Regions from separate parts of the Paenibacillus sp. FSL R10-2771 genome, predicted to be linked through region 2. Evidence: riboswitches for the same ligand, from Rfam matches in the RefSeq annotation. Region 2 holds a riboswitch; each other region holds the start of a gene.
The links. A riboswitch is a leader RNA that binds a small molecule or an ion and turns the genes downstream of it on or off. The one in region 2 is predicted to bind thiamine pyrophosphate.

Region 1 (7,249 bases), 390 kb from region 2:
TGTCTTATCAGGATAAACAGACTTATATCCATTGTCATAAGAAGTCTTTCGGTCAAGTGGAGGATTTCGTGTTTAAGAATCTGGTTGCCGGGCTGGAGCCGTTTCTCGACCCTGCGGAGATCGATGGCGCGTATTTCGAGACCTTGCCTTTTTTCGTGGACGAACGGATGCTGGTCCAGGCTTTCTACGGCTTCAACCGCGGGGAAGAATCGGATGAGATCAGTATCGAGCTGCGCTACCGTGCCTCCCAGCTGGATGGGCTGAATATGGAGGGTAAACCTTATACCAGTGCCAGCGATCCCGAATATATCGAACAGTATACCTCTGAGCATTGCTACAGCCGCTGGGGGCCGGACACCTATTATATGACTAATGAGCAGACCTTCTGCTGCCTGAGCCGGGCCGAATCTGACATCGCCACCCAATTGATTAACCAGATGTACGGAGAGTATTATTACGGGCTGCTGCTGAGTATTTTTCATAAAATCGTGCTGCTGAAGCTGGCCAATCTGCATTCCCGGCTGCGCATCAACCACGATTATGACGAGATCGAGAATCTGATCTTCCTGATTAATAAGTTCTCGGCCAAATTCTACTTTCTGGAGCTGATTTCGCAGTCGCAGGGACGGGAGATCTTCTTCCAGCTGCGCAAGGTTTACGGCAATGACGCCCTGTTCGATGAAGTGAAGATGACCTTGAATGACCTGTTCCAGTATCAGGATAAATTCCAGGCCAAACGCCGGGATACGCTGCTGATGGTTCTGACTGTATTTACGGTAATAAGCGGGATTTACGGGATGAATCAGGTCATTGAGGACTTGAAGGCACCGATCGATTGGAGCAAAATGCTGGAGTACTCTGGGTTTGAGTACCTGGCGCTGTTCCTCACCTTCTCCGGGATCGCAGTCAGTCTGGGCCTGACGCTGAGGGAGGCGTGGAACGGATTACGAAGCCGCCGTAAGAAGCGGTTCTATGATAAGGATTGAGGGGCTGCCGGTGACGGCGGCTTTTTTTATTATTCACTTCACAAATCTTCTGAGTGATCTTCCCGCAGGCATGCGTAGTAATACATATACGACTTATTAGTGGGTAACTCATGAAAAGAAATGCCGGAGGTTCCTATGACGCGTAATGATCATGACAGCCTGGACTGGCCCGGCCGGTTCAGAACTAAAGATAAGCAAGCTCTCGCGGATGCCATCGACTTCTACGGACCCGATGTGCACAGACTGGTCCGGCGTATTCTGGCCGGCTGCGGGAGTGCAGAGGATGCCGAGGAATGTGTCAGCGATGTGTTTCTGGCGGCCTGGAACAATATCGGACGTTACGACCCGTCACGCGCTTCCTTCCGCACCTGGATATTCCTGCTCGCAAAATACAAGGCGCTGGATCTGAGGCGTAAATTGCAGCCGGGACTTGGCAGGACGCTGAACGAAGCAGCACTTAACATGCAGAGCGGGACCAACACCGAACAGGAATTTCTACAACGTGAGGCAACGGGGGAATTGCTCCGCTATATCGGGCAGCTCCGTGAACCGGACCGCAGCCTGTTTCTGCGCAGGTATTACCTATACGAGAGTCTGGATGAACTGGCTGCGGCCTTTGGCTTCAGTAAAAAAGCTGTCGAGAGCCGTCTGTACCGCTGCCGGACAATGCTGAAGCAGGCTATACATCTGACTGGCGAAGATGGAAAGGGGGAACTCGGGTCATGGTAAAGGATATGAACAGCGGCGAGAAAAGCATATTTGATCAGCTCGATCTTCTGGAATTCAGCGAGGCTGAACTTGCACTGGACGGATTACTGTCGGAGCCTGAGTCAAGCCCCGTACCCGGGTCTAAAGAAGAGATTGCTTCGCTTGAGCGGATCAAGAGCCGTACCCTCGACCTTATTCAGACTGAACCGGCGCCTGAACTGCCTGCTGCTGTCCGCAAGCCGCGGCGGCGGGCAGCTATTGGAGCGGCGGCGGCCGCGATCCTTATGGCCGCAGGCCTGCTGGCGTTCTCCCCTGACGTCCAGGCAGGTCTAAAGCAAGCCCTTAGCTTCCTGCCCGGCTTCGGTACGGTTCTGGAGAGCAGCCCGGGCAGTCAGCTTTATGTTCTGGAGAAGCCCTACACTGCTTCCATAGGCAAGGGAAAGCTGACAGTCAATGCCGTACTTCTGCAGGAGAACAGCGGGACCATTACGCTGCGTGGACAGCAGACTCCCGTCATTACTGAATTTCAGGCAGACATTGGAGGGGACCGTTATACCTTTACTTCCAATATGCGGTCTTCTGCATCCGGAGACTGGTATGCAAGCTACAGTGCTGCACTTCCCGGAAATTTGGAGCTTGAAACCGCTGAACCGGTTACTCTGTATATCAATGCAGCAGCAGTCGGGCCACTGGTGCTTCAAGCACCGGTGACCGCCGATGATCTGCAGCATTTAGGCGCAAGCGATGTGCACCAGGATGTGCGGATTACGGCTTTTCCGGTTCGTCTGGATGACGGACTTGTCCGCGTTGAATTAGTTCCGGCCCTTCCAGATTCGTTCTCCGCCGTCCATTCTTATTCACTGGAGCCGCTGGTATCCTGGAATGGCCTGTATGTCGAGAATGCAGAGGGAGTCAAAGCGAAGGTTGAACCTCCTTCAACCATGGTCTACCCGTCGGAGTTCTCGTTCCGGGAATTGGCATCAGCTGAAGAACAGTCTTACAGGGTCGTCATCCCTTACATCGAAATAGCGGAACGGAAGGCACTCTCCCGGGAGGTCGTTCTGCCGCTGCCCGCCAGCGGGGAGAGTGCGCCTCTCCACATTACCGCTGAGATCGCCGGTTACCCGGTAGAATTCACCCGCATTAAGCGCAGCAGCGGGACGGCTGTCAGCGTTGATGTGGATATGAATTTTGATCCCGAAGCGGCAAAGTCACTGACGCATTTCTTCATCCGCTATCCGGGTTCTGGGGACAAATATTCATACGGCTGGCAGGATACCGAGACATTCCCAAGAATCTTGAAGACTCTTCTTCTGGATGCAGAGCCCGGCGCGGATACGCTGCGTTTTAGAATGTCGGAGCCTCTATTCCTGCTCAAAGGCCCCTGGATTCTGCCGCTAAAGCTCGAAGATTAGGACGGGGAGACTGGACAACCGCAAGAGCGGCGTCTATAATACACCGTAAGAACATAGCAATACCCGTGAACTTCATAGAACCAGGGGTGCTGGAATTGGCCGGCTGAGATTGTATCCCACAAGATACTGACCCTTATACCTGATCTGGATAATGCCAGCGTAGGAATCTTCATTCAACCCCGAGCCCCTTCATGGGCCTGAAGTTGAACTCACCTTGCGCAAGTAACTGGCGTCCCGGTCTCCGGGGCGCTTTTTGGTATGGGTTACTCTGAATTTTGGAAGACTAGGGATTGCTGGAAGGAGAGAGAAGAGAAATGGGAGTCAAAAAAGTATTACCGCTGCTGCTCAGCTCTATGCTTGTGCTCGTGATGGCCGGATGCGGCAACGGGAACGTCAACCCGGGCAGCAATGCCGGAGGCAGCACACCTGCCGCCGGGAACAGCACCGCTGCACCTGAAGCAACCGCAGCCGCCAGTACCACCGACGCGCCTAAAGAATTGACCCCGGTTAAGATTGCGCTGGACTGGACGCCGAACACGAATCACACCGGCCTGTATACCGCCAAGGAGCTGGGATATTACGCGGAGGAAGGTCTTGACGTGGAGATCGTGCAGCCGGGTGCTGCCGGATCTGACACCATGGTTACTTCCGGTGAAGCCCAGTTTGGCATCAGTGCACAGGAGGCGCTCACCCTGGCCCGCCTGCAGGATGTGCCGCTCGTCTCCATCGCCGCTATCATTCAGCATAATACCTCCGGCTTTGCCGCTCCGAAGGACCGCAACATTAAGACGCCGAAAGACTTCGAAGGCAAAACCTACGGAGGCTGGGGCTCTCCAGCGGAAGAAGCAGCTATGAAAGCCATCATGGACCCCGATGGCGGAGACGTCTCCAAAGTGAAATTGGTGAATATCGGCGAAGCTGACTTCTTCACTGCGGTGAAACGCGATATCGACTTTGCCTGGATCTTCTACGCCTGGACCGGGATCGAAGCCGAGCTGCGCGGCGAGCCGCTGGATATGCTGTACCTGAAGGATTATGCGCCGCAGCTGGATTACTACACACCGGTGCTGACCACCAGTGAGAAGGAAATCGCCGAGCATCCGGAAGTGGTGAAGGCTTTCCTCAAAGCTACGTCGAAAGGTTACCAATACGCGATCGACCATCCGGAAGAAGCGGCCACGGTCCTGTCTGATGCCGTGCCTGATCTTGATCCCGAGCTGGTGCTGGCCAGCCAGAAATGGCTCAGCCCGAAATACAAGGACGATGCCGCCCGCTGGGGTGAGCAGAAGCTAGAAATCTGGCAGAATTATGCCGAGTGGATGTACGGCCTGAAGCTGCTGGACAAACCGCTCGATGCCGCAAGTACATTTACGAATGAATTTTTGCCGGAAGGCCCATAAACACCGGTTGGAATAGTACTGACACTAACTTACATGAGAGGAATGAATAATAAATGGCTAATACACTGCTTAGCATTCAGGTAATTCCCAAGACTCCAAACAATGAGGATTCGATCCCTTACGTGGACACTGCGATTGAGGTAATTCAGAAGTCGGGGGTTAAACACCAGGTGAATCCGCTTGATACCACCATGGAAGGCGAGCTCACGGAGCTGCTGGAAGTTGTACGTCAGATGCATGAGGCACTGATTGCCTCCGGCAGCCCGAGCGTGATCTCCCAGATCAAGATCGCCCATAATCCCAGCGGCATTAGCATGGACAAGCTGACGGAGAAATACCGGCCGTGAGAAGCACCTGGAGACAAATCTGGCCGCCCCTTGTGGCGGTCATCTTTTTTCTGGGCGCATGGCAAATTGCGGTATCGGTGTTCCATATCCCGGCCTGGCAGCTGCCCAGCCCGTCCGATATCGCGCGTGAATCACGCGGCAATGCCTCCGGGATCTGGGCGCATACGGCCGCAACGCTGCGGCTGACCCTGATCGGCTTCCCGGTCGGCACCGGCATCGGCCTCATTGTGGCTCTGCTGCTCCATCTGCTGCCCTGGCTTAAGCGAGCGCTCTACCCGCTGCTGATCCTCAGCCAGAATGTGCCCTCCATTGCCCTTGGACCGCTGCTGATTATCTGGTTCGGCTTCGGCCTGCTGCCCAAAATCGTCCTGATCACCCTCGTCTGCTTCTTCCCGGTTGCCGTAGCGGCCATGGGCGGGCTGGCGCAAAGCGACAGGGTAATGTTGAACTATATGAAAATGGCCGGTGCAAGCAACTGGCAGATCTTCACCAAGCTGGAGCTACCCGGCTCCCTGCCCTCCCTGTTCTCAGGGCTCAAAATCTCCGCGACCTATGCCGTCATGGGCGCAGTGGTTGCCGAGTGGATTGGCGCGGACAAAGGGATCGGCTATTATATGCTGCTGCAGAAGGCCTCTTACCGCACGGACCGGATGTTCGTGGCCATTGTCATTATTGTGCTGCTGAGTCTGGTGCTGTTTGCACTGATTGCCCTGCTGGAGAAATGGCTCGTGCGCTGGAAACCGCGCAAGGAAGCTTAACACGCACAGGGTAACAATACACGCTATACTGAGCACGTTTGAGATAAAGCCTTAAGTACAAAAATTCTATATAGAAGGAGCTGACCGAAGTGTCTCCACTCACGAATACTGTACAGCTCAAGAAGGACGTCCCCGGCAGCAGCCTTGACGAGCCCAGAAGCGCACCGCCTGCACTTGAAGTCAGCAGCGTATCCAAATCGTTCACGCACCGCCGCCGGGAGACGCCTGTGCTGGATCAGGTGTCGCTGACGGTAGAGCCGCAGGAATTCGTCTCGATTGTCGGTCCTTCCGGCTGCGGCAAAAGCACCCTGTTCCACATTATCGGCGGCCTGACGCTGCCGGACGCCGGAACCGTCAGCATGGACGGCATCCCGGTTACCGGGCAGCGCGGCAAGATCAGCTATATGCCGCAGCAGCCCGCGCTGTTCCCGTGGCGCAGCACACTGGACAATGTCCTGCTCGGCGCCGAGCTGCAGGGCGCGCCGCAAGCGGAGGCGCGCGAAGCCGCGCGCCACTGGCTGGCCAAGGTCGGCCTGGGCGGATTCGAGCGCGCTTATCCGCATATGCTGTCCGGCGGCATGCAGCAGCGGGCCGCCTTCCTGCGGGCCATGCTCGCTCCGCAGGAGCTGATGCTGCTCGACGAGCCGTTCAGCGCGCTCGATGCGCTGACGCGCGAGCAGATGCAGCGCTGGCTGCTGGAGCTGTGGGAGGAGAACCGCCGCTCCGTGCTTTTCATCACCCACAACATCGAAGAAGCGCTGCTGCTCTCCAGCCGCATCTATGTTTTCTCCGGACGTCCCGGCTCCGTCCTGCATACCGTAGATGTGCCGTTCCCGCGTCCGCGCCGCGATGAAATCACAGATGCGCCGGAGTTCCTGCAGCTCAAGCGCCAGCTCTCGCTGTGGATGCGCGAGGAGCAGGCTAAGAGCCTCTGACGTGAGTCGCCGCTATTCGGCCCATATAAGCTGAACCTAGCTATTCACATTTTCCGATGACCTGCCGTTTGCGGTGGGGAGTCACATTTTCGTGGAGTTTGGGAGAAATCCTGCACTAAATACAACATTCCCCTCCTTATCCCGGCCCCTGATCCAAGATTGTTGTACAAAAGGCAACATTTCTCCTTCTCCAAGCCTCTTAGCGGGAGAATTGCTGTATTTCGTACAACAATTCTCCCAAACACCCTATTAAAGGGGTACCAGAGTTGCACTACGTACAACATATTGCCTATTCAGCGTGAGCTTAAGATGCTCAATTGTCCCAGTGATTGCATTTGGTGCAACAGAATTCCCAATATTCTGAGATAAATCCCATTCTGCTGTATTTCGTACAACAGATTTCTGAATATTCGTCCAAAAACTCCATCTTTGCAGAGTTCTGCTGTACAAAGTACAACAGAACTGGCAGTAAATCCGGCTCCACCGTTCATCCAGGACATCTACATTTAACCCGTTACATCCAGTACCTACCTGCACCAGTGCCCCATCCTACATCTAGTACCCACCTACCTCCAGTAACCCGTCCTGCATCCGTTGCCCCCGCCTTCATCCAATGCCCCGGCCTACATCCAGCCCTTCTCCTCAGCCAGCCGCACCGCCTCAATCCGGCTCTTCACTTCCAGCTTGCCGAGAATCTCCG
Region 2 (7,249 bases):
AAATGCTGTGGCGCACGGGCTTCCGTGAACTGGCTGTGTTCGAAGGACGCCGCCGCACATCCGTCCAAATATAAGAATGTATAGGCTTCGCGCTATATATTATCCTTCTATTTCTCGCTGAAACGGTACCGTCCATACAAGGACGGCAAAGCCGTTTCCACTTGCGTTCGAAGTTTAAATTATAATCCCAGGAGGGTACTATGCATCATCAATTACGTATTTTTTCCGGTTCGTCGAATCCGAAGCTGGCCGCTGATATTGCGGAGCGCCTTGGCGCACCGCTGGGCCTGATTAAGCTGACACGTTTCAAGAGCGGCGAGATATATGTGCATTATGAAGAGAGCATCCGGAACTGCGACGTATTTTTGGTGCAATCCCTGGCTCATCCGATTAACGAGCTGTTTGTAGAATTGCTGGTCATGATCGACGCTGCCAAACGCGCATCGGCAAGAACAGTGAATATTATCGTTCCTTATTACGGGTATGCCCGGCAGGAGCGCAAATCTGCGCCGCGTGAGCCGATCTCAGCCAAAATGGTTGCCGATGTGCTGACCACTGCAGGAGCTACCCGCGTGATAACTATTGACCTGCATGCAGCGGCTATCCAGGGTTTCTTCAACATTCCCGTGGATCATCTGACTGCGCTTGATCTGATCAGCGGCTATTTGAAGATCAAAGGCCTCTCCGATCTGGTAGTCGTATCACCCGATGCAGGCCGCGCCTCCATGGCTGAGAAGCTGGCCAGTCGGCTGGACTCTCCGTTTGCCATCATGATCAAGAAACGTCCGGCTCATAACGAATCGGTGATTACCCATGTCATCGGAGACGTTGAGGGAAGAACGCCGATTATTATTGAGGATCTTATTGATACGGGGACCACGATCGTCAATGTGGTAGAAGGGCTGAAGGAGCGCGGGGCCCGGAACAGCATCGTCTGTGCCACGCACGGGCTGTTCTCCGGAGATGCGCTGGAGCGGATGGATCATCCCAATATCGACGAAATTGTCGTCACGGATTCTATTGCGCTGCCGGATGAGCACTCCAGCAGATTCTCGGTGCTCTCTGTTGCACCTATGCTGGCAGAAGCCACACGTATTATCATCGAAGGCGGTTCCATAGACAAGCTATTTAGAGACGCGGGGATATAGTCCCTGCGTTTCTTTTTACAGTTATGCTGCAGCAGCAACTTTTCAAGCTTTTTCCTCCCCTTAACTCTCCTCCCCGGTTGAGAATCTCACTACCACATGTGGTATACTGTGTGAAGAAGACAGCCAAGTCCATAAATGGAAACGAAAAGAACACTTAAGACAGGGAGTATGGGTATATATTTGATGCCGCTCTCCTATTTTTCGTTAGGCTAGGGAAGCTTACAAAGGGAGGTGCCTTGCTTCCATGATTGAGAAAACTTCAGAGAATGATACGGACAGCGGTAATGTGATTCCGGTCACTCTGGATGCCAATTTTTTCTTTGAAAGAGCCGTACGGTCGCTTGACCGCTTTCAATATGATAAGGCATTAAAGAATTTTCGCAAAGCTGTTGAATATGAGCCGGATAATCCGGTGAATCATTGCAACATGGCGGGTATATTATCTGAGATGGGTAATTACACAGCATCTAATGAGATTCTGACCCATGTACTGGAGAAGATTGATCCCGCAATGACCGAATGTCATTTCTATATGGCTAATAATTACGCCAATATGGAAAGCTTTGAAGAGGCGGAGCGTTCGCTGGTCACGTATCTGGAGGAGGATGCCAGCGGCGAGTTCATGGCCGAATCCGAAGAGCTGATGGAGTTGCTGCAATATGAGCTGAACCGTCCTGCTCCGCTTGTGCGGATCCGCAGCCGTGAGGGTGTGGTCGAGCATGACCGGGCCCGCAGTCTGCTGGAGGAGGGCAAGTTTCCCCAGGCCGTAGAGCTGCTGGAAGAGATCATTGCGATCTCGCCGGACTTTCTGGCTGCGCATAATAACCTGGCCCTCGCTTATTTCTATATGGGCCGGTTTGCCAAAGCGAAGGAATGCCTGAACGAGGTGCTGAAGCAGGACCCCGGCAATCTGCATGCGCTCTGCAATATGGCGATCTTCCTGCAGTATGCAGGTGACAAGGAGCAGCTGGATTCTCTGCTGGGCATGCTTGAAGCCACTGTGCCTTTTCATCAGGAGCATGTATTCAAAATGGCCACGACGATGGGCATCCTGGGCAGACATACTGCAGCATACAGCCACTTCCGGCGTCTGCTGAAGGATGAAGAGGTCGCCGGAGACGCCGGCCTGTATCATTACTGCGCAGCAGCGGCCAGCAACAGCGGCCTCTACACTGAAGCGCTACGCTGCTGGAGACAGGCTGCGAAGCTGGACCCTGAGTCTGCCGTGCCGGCATTCTTCCTGTCCCAGCTCCAGCAAGCCCGGGGAGAAGACAGACCCATGCCTGCTGTCAGCTATAATTACCAATTGCCTTTCCAGGAGCAGCTTAAGCAGTGGAAGGGGAATACAGGCAAGTTCACCGAAGAAGTACGGAACAATCCGCTGCTGCGAGCCTCGTTCTTCTGGGCGCTGCGCTACGGCGATTCCTCCACGAAGCTGCAGGTGACCGAAGCCCTGCGCTGGATTGAGGATGAGGAGATGTCCGAGGTACTGCGCGGAGTTCTGGAGCATCAGCCGCTCCAGGAGGACCGGCTGCAGGAGGCGGCGCTGTTCAGCCTGCAGCGGCTGATTGGAGAGAATCTGGAAGAAGCTGCAGCTCCTGAGGAAGAGCCGTTGCAAGCGGCTTCCAGCCCCAAGGGCCCGGCTGAATGGAAGGAAGACTGGCAGCGGATTATCGATCATACGGTGGCCATGATGGACCGGAGATATGATGCTGTGCAGAAGAAGGATGCAGAGTTTATCTGGAAGCAGTTCATCGGCAGCCTGTATCCGGATGTACCGTTATTCCGCAATGACGGCGGCTGGTGTGCGGCACTGGAGTATCTGACTGCCAGGCTGCACGGGCGTCCGGTCACCTTCCGCGAGGCGGCACAGCGTTACGGCGTCTCGGTCTCCATGGTAAGCCGCTATGCACGGCGGATCGACAGTGAATGCGATACCCAGGGCATGCTGCCGGGAACGGACGGCTTGTCGCCGTCCACCAACAATATTTGAACCCTTTTTTCAAATATAAGAATCTATACGTTTCTCACGATAACTTATCCTTATATTTCTCGCTGAAACGGTACCGTCTTAATAAAAGGACGATAAAGCCGTTTCCACTTGTAAATACAAACCTACTTGTAAGGAGGCCAATGTAATGTACAAAACGATTGTAATCGGAACAGGCCCGGCCGGGCTGACTGCCGCGATTTATCTGGCGCGCGCGAACCTGAGCCCGCTCGTAATTGAAGGCTTGCAGCCGGGAGGACAGCTGACAACGACGACAGAAGTGGAGAACTTTCCAGGCTTCCCTGAAGGAATTCTGGGTCCTGATCTGATGGACAACATGCGTAAGCAGGCCGAACGCTTCGGCGCTGAATTCAAGAATGGCTGGGTGGAGTCGGTTGACTTCTCTCAGCGTCCGTTCAAGGTGACTGTAGACGGAATGGGTGTACTGGAAGCGGAGTCGGTCATTATTTCGACCGGCGCCTCCGCCAGATACCTGGGTATCCCGGGCGAGCAGGAGAATGTAGGACGCGGGGTCAGCACCTGTGCGACCTGTGACGGATTCTTTTTCCGTAACAAAAAGATTGTCGTGGTCGGCGGCGGCGATTCCGCGATGGAGGAAGCCAGCTTCCTGACCCGCTTTGCTTCCAGCGTAACGCTGGTGCACCGCCGTCCGGAGCTGCGTGCTTCGAAGATCATGCAGGACCGCGCACGCGACAACAGCAAGGTGTCATGGGCACTGAACCGCACGCCGCTTGAGGTAACCGTCGGCGATACCGGAGTTAAGGGCATCACCGTCCTTAACAATGAGACGGGACTTACCGAGCTGGTGGAAGCGGATGGTGTATTTGTCGCTATCGGACATACACCGAATACCGCTTTCTTAGGCGGGCAGATTAACACCGATGCCAATGGCTATATAGTGGTTAACCCGGGCACCACAGAGACGAATATTCCCGGCGTATTCGCTTGCGGCGACGTGCAGGATACGCGTTACCGTCAAGCCATATCGGCAGCCGGAACCGGCTGTATGGCCGCCATGGATGCCGAGAAGTTCCTGGAAGGCACGATGGTGCATGACTGGAGCGAATCGCTCGATAAATAACCGGAGAAGGTTCTTGTTATTTACGGGTTTACAAAAAAATCCTATACCAGTAGAATGTATTTAATTAGATAAGATACCCACTAGGGGAGCCTGAATAGGCTGAGACGGGAAAAGTGAATTTCCGGACCCTTGAACCTGATCTGGATCATACCAGCGTAGGAAAGTGGAGTCGGACCTTTTTTTGAATACAGTCTTATTGGGCTGTTCCTTTGATAAAGCCGCTCCAGGTGGAGCGGCTTTTTGACTTGCAAGAATTCATATGCCTTGTGCTATACATGATTCTTCGGCTCAGTCTGCTGCGTGAAATCTTATCTGATTGGCTCATAGAGCGAAGAGGAGGAGATTAGAATGCCAGAAATGATGAAGAACGAAGAGGTGGACCTTTCCCGATTTCCTGCAAGCCGCAAAGTGTATGTAGAGGGCTCGCGCCCGGATATTCAGGTTCCGATGCGGGAGATCAGCCTCAGCAGAACCGAGGGCGTTGCCGGGGAAGAGGAGAACGAACCGCTGCGTGTCTATGACACAAGCGGAATTTACACCGATGCTGCGCAAGAGGCTGACATTCGGAGGGGGCTGCCGCCGCACCGTTTATGCTGGATTGCGGAGCGTGGCGATTCGGAGGAATACACCGGAAGAGCTGTGCAGCCGCAGGATAATGGAATCCGCAGGGGCGGGCCGCCCGCAGAGGCTTATCCAGGGCTGCAGCGGAGTCCCCTGCGGGCACATGCGGGCAACAATGTTACCCAGCTGCATTATGCGCGGCAAGGGATCATTACTTCGGAAATGGAGTATATCGCGATCCGCGAGAATACCCGGCCGGAATTCGTAAGGGATGAGGTGGCCGCCGGACGGGCCATTATTCCGGCCAACATCAATCATCCCGAGAGCGAGCCGATGATTATTGGCCGTAACTTCCTGGTTAAGATCAATGCGAACATCGGAAATTCTGCGGTGTCTTCTTCTATTGAAGAGGAAGTGGAGAAGATGCGGTGGGCAACCCGCTGGGGGGCCGACACCATCATGGACCTCTCCACCGGCTCCAAGATTCATACCACCCGTGAATGGATTATACGCAATTCTCCTGTGCCTGTCGGCACGGTGCCCTTATACCAGGCGCTCGAAAAGGTGAACGGCATAGCCGAGGATTTAACCTGGGAGCTCTATCGCGACACGCTGATTGAGCAGGCGGAGCAGGGGGTCGATTACTTTACCATTCATGCCGGGGTGCTACAGCGCTATATTCCGCTGACTGCCGGAAGAATGACGGGAATCGTATCACGGGGCGGCTCGATTATGGCCGCTTGGTGCCTTGCCCATCAGCAGGAGAACTTTCTGTACACACACTTCGAAGCTATATGTGAGATTATGAAGACGTATGATGTGGCCTTCTCTCTGGGGGACGGACTTCGTCCGGGTTCTATAGCAGATGCCAATGACGAAGCTCAATTCGCTGAGCTGGAGACACTGGGAGAGCTGACAGCGCTGGCCTGGAAGCACGATGTTCAGGTAATGGTTGAGGGCCCGGGGCATGTGCCGATGCACAAGATTAAGGAGAATATGGACAAGCAGCTCGAGATTTGCCGGGAAGCCCCTTTTTACACCCTGGGTCCGCTCACTACCGATATTGCACCCGGTTATGATCATATCACTTCAGCCATCGGGGCGGCGATGATCGGCTGGCTCGGGACGGCTATGCTGTGTTACGTTACACCCAAGGAGCATTTAGGTCTGCCTAACAAGAATGACGTGCGCGAGGGAGTCATTACCTACAAGATCGCTGCACATGCCGCAGACCTCGCCAAGGGGCATCCGGGTGCACAGGACAGGGATAATGCGCTGTCCAAGGCACGGTTCGAGTTTCGCTGGCGAGACCAGTTCCATCTCTCTCTGGACCCGGAAAGGGCGCTGGAGTATCATGATGAGACGCTTCCTGCGGAGGGGGCGAAGCAAGCTCATTTCTGCTCTATGTGCGGTCCTAAATTCTGCAGCATGCGGATTTCGCATGATATCCGTAATTCCTACAGATTGAGCAGGTCGCTGTAAAAAGGCAAGTCTTCTATAGCTATTTCCCTGCTGTCCCATGCTGTAAAAGGCGTGAGGGCAGCTTTTCTTATGCGCGAATAGCACAAGATTCTTCTCCCTATTATGTGAAACCATGCACAACCGTTGGCGTAAATAGCATTATCCAAGTATAGGGAGTGAATCGAATGAGGAACAAAGACTGGCTCAAGGAAAGCGAACGTTTCAATGAAGCGGCTGAATACTATGATAGGTATAGACCCAGTTATCCATTCGCCCTGATTGAGCAGATTGTACAAGAAGCCTCTCTGACTAAGGAGTCCAGAATTCTTGAGATCGGTGCCGGGAGCGGTAAAGCCTCCGAATTATTCCTGGACCGCGGGTATGAGCTGCTATGTATTGAACCGGGCCCACAACTGGCGGAATTGGGAAGACAGAAGCATAGGGATAAAAACGTGCGATTTGTAACCTCCAGATTCGAGCACTGGTCTGGGCCGGAGAAGGATTTCGACCTGATCTTCTCCGCTCAAGCCTTTCATTGGGTGCCGCAGCCGGAAGGTTACAAGAAATGTGGGCGGCTGCTGAAGCCGGGAGGGCGGCTCGCGCTCTTTTGGAATTTTTATCTGCAGGGAGACAGTGAGATGGAGCAAGAGATTGCCGAGGTCTGTGCGGAGTATGAGGTATTCTGGTTTAATAAGCGGGATGTAATTGAACAGAGAGTGGAGCGAACTGTAGCAGAGCTGTCCGGCAGCGGAAATTTCAGAGCCCCGGAGGTCTACCGGTATCCTTGGGACAGCAGGGATGACGCGGATAGCTTCATTAACTTCCTGCGGACCTGCAACGGGTTCATCGGGCTGAAGGAAGCGGAGCAGATTGAATTAAGCGCCAGGTTACATAAGCTGATCGGCCGGAATGGCGGCACCCTGCAAAGGAATTTTATATGTACGCTTTTCATAGCCGAAGCCTTGAATTCTGTGAATTCTTAACATA
Region 3 (7,249 bases), 3.5 Mb from region 2:
AGACCGGACACTATAGTTGTCCCGAGTGAGGCAAGGACGAGCAGAACCAGCAGCCTCAGGTTTTTATCCGGGAGCGCACGGTCGATAATATGCTGAATCAGGATTGGAGGAAGCAGCCCCAGCACTGCAGAAATGCACAGCACAATCATCACTAGCAGGGTCTGCTTCCAGTAAGGCAGGAAATATTTCACGATGCGGAGCAGCAGCGTCTTGGATATATCCGGCTTCGCCTCATCATCATCGAACTTTAATTTGCCATGCCCGGGTCCGCCGAATCCCATTGGACCGAAACCTCTGGACATTATTCATCACCAGCTTTGTGTGTTATTTAAGTTATCCTGATTCCGGGTCAGCTGTTCAAGCAGCTGTGAGTGCATTTGAATGAGCGACTGGACTTCTTCTCCGGAGAAATGATCCAGTGCCGCTCCCAGCATTTGGTATGAGTAGGCGTCTTCGTTATATTGCCTGCACAGCGCTTCACCTGCCGGTGTGAGATTCAGCCTCGTTTCCCTGCGGTCTGCCTCGGAGGCGGTCCGGGTCACCAGTTCCTTCTCGGCCAATGCATCAATATGCAGGCTTACGCGGCTCTTGGCAAATACCAGACGCTCCGTTATTTCCTTCTGCGATTGACCGGGATGCTTGAGGAGAGAATTCAGTATACCGATCTGATGCACGGTTAATCCGAGATCCGCAGCGCTCTGATGGGCCAGCTTACGGAGCTGGCGGGCAACGGCGAGCAAGGAATGATACACCTCTATCGTTTGCGCCGGATCTGTCATGGGGCAACCTCCTCTGACCTGATAATAGTTTCTTTTGTTAACAGTTAACAATGTAAACTGATTATACGCCTGAATATTCCAAAAGTAAATGTTACGCTGAAATAGCGGTAAACAGGTTATGCCGGAATGCACAATAAACACCCGAAGCGCCTGTGTGAAGGCAGCTGCGGGTGTTTTTGGAATTGAAATACACTCATTTATATAAGCTCATTCCGGAAGCATTCCGCTTTGTATAATCCGCCCGAACGCCCTCGCGGTCTCCCGGATATCCTCCGCTCCGGCTATGGCCGAGATTACGGAGATTCCGTCTGCACCGGCCCGGATCACCGGCAGGGCGTTATCCAGGGTTATACCGCCGATCCCTACCAGGGGAATATTAAGTCCGCTGCGGCGGAGCGTTTCAATGACAGCCGTCCCTTGAACGGCTTCGGCATCGTCTTTGGAGGAGGTGGGGTAGACCGGACCGATCCCGAGATAATCGGCTCCGTCCGCAATTGCCTGCTGCGCTTCCGCGGGATTATGGGCGGAAACGCCGATGATCTTGTGCTCGCCGAGCCGCTGGCGGATCGTCCGGGCCGGCAGATCATCCTGGCCGGCATGGACCCCGTCTGCATCAAGTGCGACCGCCAGCTCCAGGTCGTCATTGACGATGAACGGAATCCGCTTGTCCCGGCAGATTGCCCGGAGCTGCTGTCCAAGCTCTAGCAGAGCAGCGCCGGTCAGAGCACCGGGACCCTTTTCACGGAACTGGAATAAGGTGATTCCCCCGTCTGCTGCGGCAGATAAAATCTCGGCTGGAGAGAGGCGGCAGTTCACGCTGCCCATAATGAAATATACCTTAAGGAGCTTGCGCATATCCTCACTGTCAATCCGTTTCATAGCTGCTGCCCCCCTGATCTGATACGGTTCCCGTAAGCAAAATGATTGGTCGGCCCTTGTCCTGCCCCGATGTTCAGACTGTCCTCAATGGCTGCCTGAATGAAGGCTTTGGCTGTATGCACCGCTTCATTTATAGAGTGGCCGAGCGCAAGTCCTGCCGCCACCGCCGCCGAGAAAGTACAGCCGGTCCCATGCGTATGCCTGGTCTCAATCCGCGGACTGGTCAGATATTGGAATTCCCGGCCGTCATAGAGCAGGTCCACCAGCTGATCGCCTGCCGGATCATGTCCGCCCTTAAGAACAATGTACTGCGGACCCATCTGATGAAGGAGTCGTGCAGCCTGTTCTCTGTCTGACATTCCATTGATCTTCATCCCCGTGAGCATCTCTGCTTCGGGAAGATTGGGGGTAACCACAAGAGCCAACGGCAGCAGTCCGGTAATCAGTGCCTGCACGGCTTCCTGCAGCAGCAGAGCGGACCCGCCCTTGGCAATCATTACCGGGTCGATCACAAGCCGCTGCTGCCAGCCGTAAGATGTCACCTTATCCGCGACAACACCGATAATCTCACTGCTGAACAGCATACCGGTCTTAATGGCATCTGGTGTCAAGTCACTGCCAATAGAATCCAGCTGCGCAGCAACGGCTTCCGGCTCCAGCGGATATACGCCTTGAACACCTAAGGTATTCTGTGCCGTGACCGCTGTGAGCGCGGACATTCCGTAGACTCCAAGCTCCTGGAAGGTCTTCAGATCAGCCTGGATACCGGCACCGCCGCCGCTGTCAGAGCCGGCAATCGTTAACGCTTTACGTATACGGGTCATCGGGTATTCTCCTTTTAGAGGTGTGTTTTATTGTTCAAGCAGTTGCAGGCGTGACCGGCTGCTGTAGATATCTGGCTTCACCAGGGACAATTGATTCAGGAACTCTATCTGGAAGCTGCCGGGTCCTTGTCCTTCCGCGGCTTCTGCGGCAATCTCGGCTGCCACGCCGTAGAACGAGAGTGCTTCGGCAGCTGCCTCAAGCGCATTCCCGCCGCTTACTGCAAGAAATGCGCCTACTACGGCACTGAGCAGACAGCCGGTTCCCGTCACTTGGGTCAGGATGGAATGGCCGTTGCTGGCGATGTAGGTGCGCGTGCCGTCGCTAATGATATCCTCCTTGCCGGTGATGATCACCACGCAGTTCAGCTTCCGCGCAGCCTTGTTCGCCAAGGCGATCACATCGCCTTCACCTGCTCCGGCATCGACGCCTTTGCTCGCCCAGCGCTCTCCGGCGACATTGGCTACTTCGGCCACGTTGCCGCGCAGAGCGGTCAGCTGCAGCTCACCCAGCAGCTTCGCGGTAACGTCAGTGCGGTACGGTGTAGCACCTGCTCCAACGGGATCAAGCACGAGCGGGACACCATGCCGGTTCGCGGCTTGCCCGGCCTTCACCATTGAAGTGATGATAGCTTCATTCAGTGTACCGATGTTCAGCACGACCGCCCCGGACATCGCGGCAACATCCGCCACCTCTTCCAGTGCGTCGGCCATGAACGGGGAAGCCCCCAGCGCCAGCAGTCCGTTAGCGGTGAAATTAGCCACTACAATATTGGTAATGTTATGTACGAGCGGATTTGCCTGCCGTACCTTGGATAGAAAAGACATGATTATTCCTCCTGAAAGTTTTGATAGCATACGCATCCTTGAGATCATTTCGCAAAACTAACTTCGAAAGCATGTTCTATAAATTAATAAAAGCATCCGCACTGTCAACTTCCTCAGCCAGCAGACCGCCCTCGCTCAGCCATTTGCGCACATTCTCCCAGGAAACGCTAACCTGATAACCGAAGGGCTGTGCACCGGCATCCATCAGCGGCAGCAGAATTTCCAGGCTGCGCTTCTCGATGGCTTCATCAAGCGGTGCGGTGGCATCCTGATGCTCCAGCAGAAGCTTCAGCGCCTGCTCCGGCTGCTTAGTGACGAACTGCTGACCCTTGCGCGCAGCATTCATGAACTTCTGGAAATATTCCGAGGAATTCTGCAGACCCTGGTCACTTGCGACCAGCACCAGCTCATAATAATCAGGAACCCCGTAGTCAACAGGATTGAACGAACGCACAGGATGGCCTTCCTGCTCTAATATCAGCTGCTCATGGTTGATGAATCCGCCCATAATTCCATCCACACGCCCGGTGGATAGGGCAGGGATAAGCTCAAAGCCGACGTCAATCAGCTTCAGGGAGGCGGGATCGCCGCCATCGGTTTGGATCATAGTGTGCAGCATGGCTTCATACAGCGGAATGGAGGAGTAACCGGCTTGCTTGCCTGAGAGCTCCCCGGGCCGGGTTATTCCGCTGTCTGCGGAAACCATGAGATGGTTCAGGGGATGCCGTACCAGAGCGGCAACGGATTTGACCGGAATCTGCTCTCCCCGGGCCATCAGCACCTGCGGCTGGTAGCTGAGTGCCAGATCGACTTGTCCGGCAGCTACCAGTTTCAGCGCGTCGTTGCTGTCGGCAGGCATCTGTATCTCAACATCAAGCCCCTCTTCGGCAAAATACCCCTCACTCTGTGCCGCATACAAAAAGGAATGAACGGCGTTCGGATACCAGTCGAGCATGATCGTCAGCTTATGGGCTGTACCGTCTGCGGCTGCCGCCGGAGCGGATGATGCCGATGATGAGCCGGAGCCAGCCGGCACGTTATTGCCAGCCGACCCGTTATTGCCGGCGCAGCCTGGCAGAACCAAGAGAACAGACAGGAGCAAAACATAAGGCAGCAACTTATAAGGTTGAGCACTACGGGGGTAGAGATAACGGTTATAGCGGATTGGAGTCATGAATAACGTCCTCTTTTCGTCAGAAATAACTTCTCGAGCGTAGCAATACACAGAAACAAAGTGATCCCAAGGGCGGACAGCAGCACAACAGCGGCAAACATCTCGGCACTTTGCAGATTGCCGGCCATTCTCCGGCTGAAATAACCAAGCCCCCGGCTGCCTCCAAGCCATTCGCCGATGGTAGCGCCAATGACGCAGTACACCACCGACAGCTTCAGTCCGGAGAAAAAGGACGGCAGGGCCAGCGGAACAGCAGCCTTGCGGAGAATCTGCCAGCGGTTCGCGCCAAGCGTCAACAACAGCTCGCGGTACTGCTCCGTATTCTTGCCCAGCCCATCGTAGGTGCCGACAACCACCGGGAAGAAGGCGGTCAGGAACACTACGGCAACCTTGCTCCACAAGGTATAGCCGAACCACATGATAAACAGGGGAGAGAGGGCAACCAGCGGAATCGTCTGGCTGATAATCAGCAGCGGATACAGCGCTTTGGCCAGCGGCCTGAACAGATGCATGCCCGTTCCCAGCAGACTGCCGCAGAAGACGGACAGAGCGAAGCCTGTTAGTACCTCAAGCAGCGTTGCAGGCAGGTGAACGCCGAAGAGTAAATGCCTGTCTTCCATCAGAGCAATCCAGATGGCAGTGGGAGCCGGCAGGATGAACGGAGGAATCAGCCCCAGCCGGGACACCGTTTCCCAGACCGCAAGAATCAGCAGCACAAGCAGAATAGCCGGGCTGTACTCCCGCAGCAATCTTCTATAGAAGACGGTTGTCATACAGCTTCAGCTCCAAATCCTGCCGCAGGGCAACAAACTGCGGTTCGTAATTCTGACTATGATGTCTGGGGCGGGGAAGACCGGTGATGAATTCCTGCATACCGCCCCCGGCACCGCCGGTCATCAGATAGATGCGGTCACTAAGCAGAAGCGCTTCTTCAAGGTCATGGGTAATGAACAGCACAGTCTTGTCCAGTCCCGACCATAATTCCAGCAGCCAGCGGTGAAGCTCCCGCTTGGTTATGGCGTCCAGTGCCCCGAACGGCTCGTCCAGCAGGAGCAGCTCATTCCCGGCGGCAATGGTGCGGAGTACCGCAACCCGCTGGCGCATGCCGCCCGACAGCTCATGCGGATACGCAGCCCCCGTATCACCAAGACCGAACTGCTGCAGCATGCTGCGGATCTGAATAACGGCTTCCTCTTTGGAGCCGTTCCGCTTCAGTTCCCAGGGCAGCAGGCAATTGTCCAGTACGGTTCTCCAGGGCAGCAGGAGATCCCGCTGCGGCATATAGCCGACCTGGCCGAGCCGCTCCGAGGCGTTATTAGGCGGTTGCCCATGCAGGGCAACCTCGCCGCTGCCGGGTTCCAGCAGGCCCGCGATAATCTTGAACAGCGTACTTTTGCCGCAGCCGCTGGCACCCACGACGGAGATGAACTCGCCGCGGCGGACCTTCATGGAGATTCCGGAGAAGACCGGAGCCCTTGAAGCTGCGCCGAAAGAATAGGACAGGTTAGCGATGTTGATCATAGGATGGGGAAGCAAGCCTCCTTAGGGAAAAGTGTTTACGCTACGAAAACAAGAAAGACCCATCCATTTCCGGAGGAAATGAATGGGCCTGAAGGTACAGTCAGTTTGCAAAGACGCGGAACCGCTGATACATTCTGCTCCACTTCCCTCCGCTGGTATGATCCAGATCAGGTTCCAAGGGTCCGGAGCTTAAGCTCCGTCTCAGTCGGCCGACTCCCCTAGTGAAATAACAGGTGCTATTGAATTCGTAATTGCTACTTAATATACCATAATTTCCCCGCTTGTAAAGAGCCTGTGCTCAGCGCTTGGAGAGGCCGGTGATGAACAACGCAACAATTCCCCGCGAGATTTCCTCTTTGGAGGAGCCGTTCCGTTTCTGTTCATACAGGTAAAGATCGGGACTAAGTACAGAGATCAGCGCTGTGGCAGCGAAGCGGGGATCGATCCCGATAATCTCTCCATTCGCGGATGCGCGGTGCAGAAGTTCACCCATAATCACTCCGAGCCGCTGGAAAAAAGGATGTTCGAACTGGGTAAGCTGCTTCTTGCCGGTGAATTCGGATTTGATCATGTTCAAGAGCTCCGCATATTGCTCAATGAAACCAACGACCTGCTCAATGCTGCTCTGCAGATGCGCGAGGGCAGCCGTTTCACCAGCGCTGGCAGCAAGCTGCTGTTCCATCCCCGACAGAAACTGCTCGGTGCTGTCCAGCAGCAGGGCCGAACAGATTTCGCCCTTATCAGTGAAGCGGCGGTAGAGCGATCCCTGCCCTATACCGGCCCGTTTGGCGATGCCGTACATACTGACAGCTTCGAGGCCGCTCTCGGTGAACAGCTGGCGGGCCGCCTCGAGAATCCGCTGCATATAAGGATCGGCGGGTTCTTTTGCAGCGATGTCTGTGTTCTCTGTGTTATCTTTGTTCTCTGTGTTCTCTGTATTGTCCGGAGCTGCTGATGTTACAGGTTCAACTTCCGTTTCTGTTTTTTTCATGATATCCCCTTTCATATAAAGTAAATCCTGCCCATAATACAACATTTCCCTCATTCGATCGGCCTAAATCCCAAATTGTTGTATAAAATGCATTATTTCAGCTTGTTCAAGCAGTTTAGCAGAACTATTCTTGTATTTCATACAACAATCCATCCGGAAACCCGGCTATCCATGAATCAAAGCTGCAAAATATACAACATTTATGCCTACAGTGCGTCCTAAGAAATCTCTATTCTGCCGGTAAACGAATCAAGTG

Region 1: it holds a riboswitch for thiamine pyrophosphate, as region 2 does, so the genes downstream of both, NSU14_RS29785 (ABC transporter substrate-binding protein) here and thiC (phosphomethylpyrimidine synthase ThiC) in region 2, are expected to answer to the same signal.
Region 3: it holds a riboswitch for thiamine pyrophosphate, as region 2 does, so the genes downstream of both, NSU14_RS16320 (ABC transporter ATP-binding protein) here and thiC (phosphomethylpyrimidine synthase ThiC) in region 2, are expected to answer to the same signal.

The regions. Positions count from the first base shown of each region.
Region 1 is NZ_JBBOBM010000001.1:6,907,211-6,914,459, forward strand. It holds gene NSU14_RS29770 (hypothetical protein) at 1-986, shown strand, start outside; gene NSU14_RS29775 (sigma-70 family RNA polymerase sigma factor) at 1,122-1,715, shown strand; gene NSU14_RS29780 (hypothetical protein) at 1,709-3,109, shown strand; TPP riboswitch at 3,182-3,292, shown strand; gene NSU14_RS29785 (ABC transporter substrate-binding protein) at 3,424-4,509, shown strand; gene NSU14_RS29790 (thiamine-binding protein) at 4,563-4,856, shown strand; gene NSU14_RS29795 (ABC transporter permease) at 4,853-5,614, shown strand; gene NSU14_RS29800 (ABC transporter ATP-binding protein) at 5,704-6,549, shown strand; gene NSU14_RS29805 (response regulator transcription factor) at 7,173-7,249, opposite strand, start outside.
Region 2 is NZ_JBBOBM010000001.1:7,293,464-7,300,712, reverse strand. It holds gene hisJ (histidinol-phosphatase HisJ) at 1-74, shown strand, start outside; gene NSU14_RS31520 (ribose-phosphate diphosphokinase) at 201-1,148, shown strand; gene NSU14_RS31515 (tetratricopeptide repeat protein) at 1,393-3,141, shown strand; gene trxB (thioredoxin-disulfide reductase) at 3,287-4,240, shown strand; TPP riboswitch at 4,313-4,419, shown strand; gene thiC (phosphomethylpyrimidine synthase ThiC) at 4,589-6,283, shown strand; gene NSU14_RS31500 (class I SAM-dependent methyltransferase) at 6,448-7,245, shown strand.
Region 3 is NZ_JBBOBM010000001.1:3,782,572-3,789,820, reverse strand. It holds gene NSU14_RS16355 (ABC transporter ATP-binding protein) at 1-281, opposite strand, end outside; gene NSU14_RS16350 (MarR family winged helix-turn-helix transcriptional regulator) at 309-779, opposite strand; gene thiE (thiamine phosphate synthase) at 987-1,658, opposite strand; gene thiD (bifunctional hydroxymethylpyrimidine kinase/phosphomethylpyrimidine kinase) at 1,655-2,482, opposite strand; gene thiM (hydroxyethylthiazole kinase) at 2,510-3,307, opposite strand; gene NSU14_RS16330 (ABC transporter substrate-binding protein) at 3,384-4,481, opposite strand; gene NSU14_RS16325 (ABC transporter permease) at 4,478-5,254, opposite strand; gene NSU14_RS16320 (ABC transporter ATP-binding protein) at 5,235-6,017, opposite strand; TPP riboswitch at 6,130-6,232, opposite strand; gene NSU14_RS16315 (TetR/AcrR family transcriptional regulator) at 6,301-6,993, opposite strand.